One region of the Halobacillus sp. SY10 genome, then DNA from elsewhere that is predicted to be linked to it. Evidence: riboswitches for the same ligand, from Rfam matches in the RefSeq annotation. Region 1 holds a riboswitch; the other holds the start of a gene.

Region 1 (4,425 bases):
GATAATCCGTCATCTTCGGCAGCTTCCACCTTTGTACCCATCAACCACGACGGCAGCATCATGCCAATGGTCAGTGTAAAGATCAACATCCATTTGCCCGCCATTCTCATTCGCCATTCCTCCTTGATTTATCTATTTGTAAAAGGTGCCTTCCTATCCAAAAAGACCCTTTTGCAAAACATTTTTCTAAAACAAGTGCCCTCAAAAAGTCGGTTCAGGAGAAATATTGTTGTAAACGTTTACATTTTGTAATAAAAGCGTAACGGAAATAGATATAGTCGTCTATACCACTTAAGGCCCTAATCGTTCTCTTTCTCCCCATTTTCCAAACCTTTCCTACTATTCCAATCGACTCATTTTAAAATATTATGTCAGATTATTTTAAAATGAGCGTAAAAAAAGTACATAAAAAGAGGCACCCAATTCAGGTGCCCTTCCCTCTTAAGAGGCGTTTTTTAATTCTCTTTTTCCTTTTTCAACAGTGAATTTCGGATATCTGAGAGCAATGGCTAAAAGCCCGGCCACGGCTGTAAGCATCGGATAAATGCAAAACGGAACAATCGCGACAGGAGAAATGCTCGCCACACCCGCTACCGCCAGGATTTGTCCACCATAAGGAATGATTCCTTGAACGGAACTGGCAAAGATATCGAGAATACTTGCTGAGCGCCGTCCTTCAATCCCATATTCATCAGAAATTTGTTTTGCCAGCGGCCCTGCTGTAATGATGGAAATCGTATTGTTCGCTGTAGAAAAGTTGACGGCCGTCACAATCCCTGCGATGCCAAGCTCCCCACCGCGATTGGAGTTCACTTTCCTGCTGACTGTCTGTAATAAAAATTCGATGCCTCCATTTGCCCGGATCAATTCTACAAGTCCGCCCAGCAAAATCGCAATCATGGCAAGTGTCTGCATATTCGTAAATCCATCTCCTACGAGGGTAACGAATTCCATGCCGGAAAATTTACCGAGCAAAAGTCCGACTCCTCCGGCAAAAACAATCCCTCCAATAAGAACAAATATAACGTTCACCCCAGCAACCGCGAATCCAAGGACACCTAAATAGGGCAGGATTTCCACAATGTTGTACGTGTAGTTCTCCGACAGACTAGCTGAGGCATTTGCCGTCATCACACCAAAGATCACAGCTGTAACAATGGCTGCGGGAAGAACGATGAAGAAATTCGCTTTGAACTTCTCTTTCATTTCCGTCCCCTGTGTCCGTACAGCAGCAATGGTCGTATCCGAAATGACAGAAAGGTTGTCCCCGAACATCGCACCACTGACAATCGCCCCCATCACCAAGGCAAGTCCGATGTCTGTCTGCTCTGCTACACCCACACCAATGGGGGCAAGAGCCACAACCGTACCCGTAGATGTTCCCATGGAAATCGAGATGAAGCAGCCGATGACAAATAGTCCGACGACCATCCAACCGCCCGGCAGGTAGGTTAAGCCGAGATTGACAGTCGATTCAACCGCGCCCATTCCGGATGCCACGGCAGCAAAAGCCCCCGCAAGCAGGAAAATGATGACCATTAAGATGATGTTCGGGTGTCCTCCCCCTTTCGTCAGTTGGGATATTTTTGTTTGGAAATCCGTTTTACGGTTCATGGCTAACGCGGCGAGAATCGCTACGAACAGGGCGACAAGTACAGGCATTTTATAAAAATCCCCTGTGATGATTCCTGATCCAATGAAAAGTAAAATAAAGATCGCAAATGGGATAAGTGCGAAAGCGTTGCTCAATGGTTTTGTCATGATTTGACCTCCTTTTATATAACTCATCAGAATAGTTGGTTTTATCCCGAGAAAAGTTCCTGATCCACAAGAAGGCCGCAAACAAAAAAGAGCCTTCTCACATAAGAAGGCTCTTGAATCGTATCCGTTCATTCCTTCTTATCTCTCAAGTGATCATCACTTGCTGGAATTAGCACCGGCCAACCGATGTTGGTGGTTGCTGAAGCTTCACAGGACCAGTTCCTCTGCTTCTCTTGATAAGAATTATTCAATTGAGTTAATGGTTACTTTACAATAAAAACCATCCGATGACAAGTGTTTTTTCAGAAAAAGTGTTATCGATCATAACGCCCGATGACTTCCATCGCTTCTTCAGACAAAGAGGTGTCGATTGCATCATTGAAATCAATATCTCCACTGATGGCGCCGTTCGCGTCATACATCTCGAATTGTTTCTTAATATCATCGATAAACATTTCCCCGTTCGGGTCGAGCCCGGTTACGCCTACTTTTTTCCACACGTCAGCGTCTTTCAATGCCGTATGCTTAGTCATGATATCAATCACTTCATCAAGGCCTTCATCGTGAAGGAATGCATCATTATAATCACGAACACCCTTCAGGTAGGCCGCCATAAAGCGTACGGATACGTCGGTTTCTTTTTCGATAAAATCAGGTGATCCAAGCACCATTGCTATTTGTGCATCTGGAGCGAAATCTGTGGCGTCACCGAAACGAACGTGCAGATCCTGCGCTTCCCCCTGGGTGATCAGTGGTTCGATTTGAAGAGCGGCATCTATCGACTTGTTGCCCATCGCAGCAAGCATGTTCCCAAAGTCAGACATGAGGACGAATTCTACATCGTCTTCGGTCAGTCCCGCGTGTTCAAGCATGCGCTGGAAGATATAATCATCCACGGCGTTTCTCGACGAGACAGCAATCCGCTTGCCTTTCAAGTCGCTATAATCTTTGATTTCATCCTGTAGATCTTCACGAATGACAAAGCTGAAATATGAGCTACCATCAAAATAGTGACCTTTATCGGCAATAATTTTCACATCAATGCCCTGGGCAATGGCATTGAAAAAGGAAGCCGTGGAAACGCCACCGGCAATGTCCACTTCACCCGCTGCCAAGGCTGGAAGCATGTCGTCACTGTTGGCGAACGTTGTGAACTTGATATCTATGTTGTAATCATCAAAATAGCCTTTTTCCTCAGCGATATAAAACCCGGCTCCTGAGGCAGCTCCATCTTCGGCAATGACAACCGTCGTCTTCTTGTCTAATGGAGCAAAGTCACCGTCAGGATTTTCAACACTGCCCGTGTCTTCCCCATTCTCACCAGAAGCACAGCCGAACAACACAAAGATGATGAACAAAAAAGAAAACAGATGACATACTTTTTTCACCATGGGATTCCAATCCCCTTTCTTTCACTATTTACGCGAACGCTGGACTTCATCCTGAAGATGATTCCAAATCTCCACAAAATGTTCCGCCATCAAAGGATCCGCCCGTACTTGCTCCATATTCCTCGGCCTCGGCAGATCGATCCGCTTCTCATCAATGATGGTGCCGGGCTGAGAGCTCATTAACAGGATCCGATCGCTAAGTAGGAGCGCTTCATCTATGCTATGGGTGATAAATAAGACCGTTTTCTTCGTCTCCGACCAAATATTCAATAGTTCTTCCTGCAAAATGAATTTATTCTGCTCATCCAATGCGGCAAAGGGTTCATCCATGAGGAGAATTTCCGGATCGTTCGCAAACGCTCTCGCGATGCTGACGCGCTGCTTCATCCCGCCGGACAGCTCCTTCGGATAGAGCTTGGCGAATTTATCGAGCCCCACCTTATTCAAGTAATAGGAGGTCCGCTCCTTGATCACGTCTGCAGGCAAATGTCTCATCTTCAATCCAAAACTGACATTGCCTTCAACGGTCAACCACGGGATGACCCCGCGTTCCTGAAAAACCATCGACTGCAGCGGGCGTTCTTTTTTGCTCTTCGCAATTGAAAAAGATCCCCCGCTCGGCTTTTCTAAATCAGCCAGAATCCTTAGTAACGTCGTCTTCCCACAACCACTTGGTCCGACAAGACAGACAAACTCCCCATCCGCAATATCAAGCGAGATCCCTTCAAGTGCTGTCACTCGGCTCTCTTTTTTGTAAAAAACTTTCGTTAAATCCTTAATCGATATTTTAGCCTCCATCCCCTGTCGCTCCTTTCATCAGTTAGCGCCATGGCAGCAGTTTGGCTTGCAGTCCCCGGAGAATGATCGAGAACAAATAGCCGAAGAACGAAATGAGCACAAGCCCGACAAACATCTCTTTCAATAAAAAGGCTTTATACGACGTCCAGATCAAATACCCAATACCTGAGTTGGCTCCCATCATTTCCGCCGCGACAATCGTCAGAAGCGCAATCGCCTGCCCCATCTGAATCCCTTCAAGCATGACGGGCAGCGAACCCGGTAAAGCGATTTTGAAGAAAAACTGCTTCGAATCCGCTCCATAATTTTTCGCAACATCCAAATAAATGCGGTCGATGTTCACAACACCCGCTACCGTATTAATGACGACAGGGAAAAACACACTCCCCGCAATCGTCACCACTTTAGAAACTTCTCCGACACCGAATAAAATGATGATAATAGGCAAAAGCGCAAGCGTCGGAATCGGCATTAA
Region 2 (4,425 bases), 870 kb from region 1:
TATGGATTACCTGGTCTATCCTACCAACTCGAGTTCACCAGGCATGAATCTGGCAGCCCTTGCCCTGCACCTTCTAAGGATAATTTGCTGGTTTTTTATATAGAAAATCGGGGTGAGGTGCTGGATGTAACTGAAAGACTCCATGATATGGGATACAAGAAAGTGGAATCTGAAAATCCATATTGGAAGGAAAAAGGGATAACCATTGAAGATCCAGATGGTTGGAGAGTCGTTTTGATGAATACGAAAGGGATTTGAAATGAAAAGGTTAGTCAGATCAAAAGAAAGAGAAATGCATAGAAACACTATGCTTTTCTCTTTCTTTTATTCTTCCGAGGTCTACCAATTAAAGCTGTTGTGGGAGCTGAAAACGCTGTACGGAAGAATCTTTTAAATGGGAATGCTTGTTTTAGATTGGCATGGTTTGAAATAATGAAAAGCTGTAAGGAGGGATGTGCATGTTGTTCTTTATTATTCTTGCCTGCATGTTATTAGGTTGGTTGATTATGATGACCGGTCCTTTGATAGGAGGAATCATCACTTTTGGTATTGTTGTTGGTTGCTTATTCAGGGGGTTGTTTCTCATCAGTGAAATACATAAACAAATAGTCAAAGATGAAAGAGAGGGAGACTCAGACAGCGACATGGACGAGGGTCCGTTTTGAGTTTGATCGCTGCATGGCCTTTGATAAGTAGTAGTGAATATAGGGACGTAAAAGCAAGGGTGTAAAAATTTTGCCTTCATGCTTTTATGGGCGATTTTACTCTTTTTAAAACAACGGTTGCAAAACGACACCAGTGTCGATATAATATAACTAACAAAACGACATCGGTGTCGTTTAATTGAGAGGGGCCCAACCTATGGAGCGTTTATGGAAAAACAAAGGGTATATGACCTTGATGTCCGCGCAAGCCATCTCGAGCATTGGCGACTGGCTCAGCATTGTCGCGATTATCACGCTTGTCGGATTGAAATGGGATGCATCACCGCTTGAAGTGTCGTTCGTCTTTTTATGTTTGGCTGTGCCGATGGCTTTGTTTGGACCGGTTGCTGGAATGGTGGCTGACCGCTTCAGCCGCAAAACGCTTATGATCGTATCTGATGTCGTGAGGGCGGCTTTAATACTGATTTTGACGGTCGCGACATCGCTTTGGATGGTTTATGCAACCCTACTTACGATCGGAATCTTCTCCGCAGTATTCATTCCTGCGAAAAACGGGAAATTGAAGGAAGTGGTGCCGGAGGAGGATATGAAAGGGGCGATGTCGATCACTTCGATGATTGACTCGTCGACGAAAATTCTCGGCCCGCTCGTTAGTGGATTGCTTGTTACGGTTTTCGGCGCCCAGCAAGTTTTTATCATCGACTCGGCCACGTTTCTCGTGTCTGCGGTCATCCTCTTGTTTGTTCCAAATGCGCTTCCTCTGGAAACGACCGAAGAAGAAAAAGAGAAAGCGTCGTTCAAGAAAGAGTTCGCGCTCGGCTTTTCTTTTCTTAAATCGAACCGCTTTATGATGACGGGTTTGATTCTTGTCGGGCTCAGCCTGTTGATTCTTCAATCGGCCGATTCTCAGCTGATTGTCTTAATTCGTGAGCTGACGCAGGTGTCCCCCGATTTGTTCGGTTATCTAGTGACGGGGTCTGGTCTCGGCATGTTCTTAGCAGGATTTTTGTTAGCGAAGAAAACGGATTATAAAGCTTATCCGCTCATGCTCCTTGGGGTTTGTGGAATCGGAGCGAGTTTTGGGATTATGGGGATGCTTACCTTTTATGACCTCAATTATTCTATCCTTTGGGGACCGGGACTCGGATTCACCGCGGGTTTCTCTGCAAGTCTGATTTTTGTTCCGTTCCAGGCGACTGTCCAGGTGAACACACCTGTTCATATGACCGGGCGCGTGTTTGGGGCCATCAACAGTGTCATGACGACTGCGACCATCATTGGGCCTCTTGTCGGAGGATGGATCGCGACGATGATTGGCGTCATTCCGACGTTTACCATTACAGCAAGTCTCCTTGTCTGCGTATCCATCGTAGGATTTGTAACGAAGCGAAAAGTAGAGGGAGGGAAAGCACATGTCTCCACGAGTGAGCAAGGAACACCTGAAGCAACGACGAGCTGACATCATGGAATCTGCAAGGAACGTATTCATCGAACATGGATACGAGCACACGACGATGAAGCATGTCATGGAGTCGGCTGGCGTCAGCCGCGGCGGTCTCTATCAATATTTTTCAAATAAAGAAGACCTATTTGAAGCCTTGCTTGAAGAAGGGCTGACGGATGAAGCTGAAACGACAGAAGATTCTCTTGAAAAAGTAGAGTCCTATTGGGACCTGCTTATGCAGCTTTTGTTCGGGGAAGATGGCAGTCCGAATACAGAGATGGACCCTCTCGCACCAAGCAAGCTTGAGTTCTTTATCACCGGACGTAACAATGAACGAAGACGTGCGTACGGGGAAAAACGTTATGAAATGGGTCTGCAGATTTACGATGGACTCATCACAAAAGGGCAAAAATCCGGTGAGTTCAGTGATCGCTATGAAAGCCAAATTATTGCGCGGTCGATCATCACTTTCATTGACGGGCTGGCACTCGATCATGCCATTTTGCCCGAAGAGAAGGTAAAGTTGAAGGAGCAGTCGGCTCTGTTCGTGGATTATTTGAGAATGGCGTTGATTGAATCCTCCTCTTGAAGAGGGGGATTTTTATTTAAGGAAAACAAGAGAAAAATGTTCAGAATCGGTTGTCAATTTCAATCGAAGTCCTGTATAGTAATCTTTAACAATTCAATCATGTTTCTTATCCAGAAAGGTGGAGGGACTGGCCCGTTGATACCTTAGCAGCAGACTTATAGAAAGTACTGTGCTAATTCCAGAAGCGTTCAGCTTGCAGATAAGAAGGGAATCGTTCGGCGGTTACTTAGCCCCTCTTCTTATTTAGAAGAGGGGCTTTTCTTATTGGAGCGCACAAACTATGAAAGAAAGAAGGGTTATAAATGTCTATAACAACCGAAAAGAATGTGAAGAGAACACCATTTAAAGGAGACCATGTAGGAAGCTTCCTACGTCCAGAACGATTAAAAGCAGCACGTATCCAACAGGCAGAGGGAGAAATAACGGAAGAGGAATTGCGTCAAGTGGAAGATGAAGAGATTGTAAAATTAGTAGAAAAACAAAAAGCAGCAGGATTGAAAGCTGTCACGGATGGCGATTTCCGCCGAAGCTGGTGGCATTTTGATTTCCTCGAAGGCCTCGATGGGGTAGAAGGTTATGAACCTGAAAAAGGTCTGAAATTCAAAGGAGTGGAAACGAAAGCCCGTGGAATTAAAATTACAGGACATGTAGGTTTCAGTGATCATGAGATGGTCAACCATTTCCGTTTTTTAAAAAGCATTGCCGGTGATGCTGTTGCCAAATTGACAATCCCGAGTCCGAACATGCTCTTATTCCGTGCGGATCGGTCGGAAGGCATTTATGATGACGATGAAGAACTCGTCAATGATTTAGTGGTGGCTTATCGAGGATTCATAAACAAAATTTATGAGGAAGGCTGCCGCTACCTACAGTTTGATGATACGTCATGGGCGACGTTTTTCTCAGAAGAAGGACGTGCTTCAATGAAAAAGAAAGGCCAAAACCCTGAGGAAGTGGCCGAGCTGTGTGCACGTGCCATCAATGAGTCGATTGCCAACAGACCGGATGATCTGCTTATTACCATGCATATTTGTCGAGGCAATTTCCGTTCGACCTTTATGACGAGCGGAAGCTATGAAGCGGTATCGGAAACAATTTTTGGTGGCTTGGATGTTGATGGTTTGTTCCTTGAGTTTGACGATGAGCGCTCCGGCGGATTTGAGCCCCTTCGTCATATGAACCGCCAAGACTTATCCATCGTTCTTGGTTTAATTACATCAAAGTATGGAGAGTTGGAGGATCCAGAGCGCGTGAAGGCTCGTATTCTTGAAGCTTCAGATTATGTACCTTTGAGCCAGCTGTGTTTGAGTCCTCAATGTGGATTTGCATCAACAGAAGAAGGTAATGAAATCACAGAAGAACAGCAGTGGAAGAAAATCGACCATGTTGTCAGGATTGCAGAAGAAGTGTGGCAGGAGGGCTGATGTAGACTTAATCTCCTTGGAAGGAATGTTTCATTTTTCTTATAGTTGGTTATACAACTATAGGTTCTTTTTAAAAGGAGGAATGAACACATGAAATCACTGCAGGATGCATTGAAACATAAAGTAGGACTTGGCACAGCCCCTTTAGGAAATATGTTCAGGGATGTCCCGGAAGAAGAAGCCCGTGAAACGATACAAACCGCCTGGGATGAGGGCGTCCGCTATTTTGACACTGCACCTTTTTATGGAGCCGGTTTAGCGGAGATGCGTGTCGGTGACGTGTTATCGAAGTATAACCGTGAT

Evidence for each region. Region 1 has a riboswitch for S-adenosylmethionine ahead of ACJA3J_RS03960 (Na+/H+ antiporter NhaC family protein). Riboswitches for the same ligand answer to the same signal wherever they lie in the genome.
Region 2: it holds a riboswitch for S-adenosylmethionine, as region 1 does, so the genes downstream of both, ACJA3J_RS21110 (5-methyltetrahydropteroyltriglutamate--homocysteine S-methyltransferase) here and ACJA3J_RS03960 (Na+/H+ antiporter NhaC family protein) in region 1, are expected to answer to the same signal.

Annotation. Positions count from the first base shown of each region.
Region 1 covers NZ_CP174345.1:778,299-782,723, reverse strand. The annotation lists gene ACJA3J_RS03965 (glycoside hydrolase family 3 N-terminal domain-containing protein) at 1-110, opposite strand, end outside; gene ACJA3J_RS03960 (Na+/H+ antiporter NhaC family protein) at 442-1,761, opposite strand; SAM riboswitch class I at 1,897-2,004, opposite strand; gene ACJA3J_RS03955 (ABC transporter substrate-binding protein) at 2,076-3,152, opposite strand; gene ACJA3J_RS03950 (ABC transporter ATP-binding protein) at 3,177-3,950, opposite strand; gene ACJA3J_RS03945 (ABC transporter permease) at 3,973-4,425, opposite strand, start outside.
Region 2 covers NZ_CP174345.1:4,221,785-4,226,209, reverse strand. The annotation lists gene ACJA3J_RS21130 (VOC family protein) at 1-258, shown strand, start outside; gene ACJA3J_RS21125 (hypothetical protein) at 459-665, shown strand; gene ACJA3J_RS21120 (MFS transporter) at 862-2,124, shown strand; gene ACJA3J_RS21115 (TetR/AcrR family transcriptional regulator) at 2,078-2,698, shown strand; SAM riboswitch class I at 2,802-2,904, shown strand; gene ACJA3J_RS21110 (5-methyltetrahydropteroyltriglutamate--homocysteine S-methyltransferase) at 3,001-4,122, shown strand; gene ACJA3J_RS21105 (aldo/keto reductase) at 4,213-4,425, shown strand, end outside.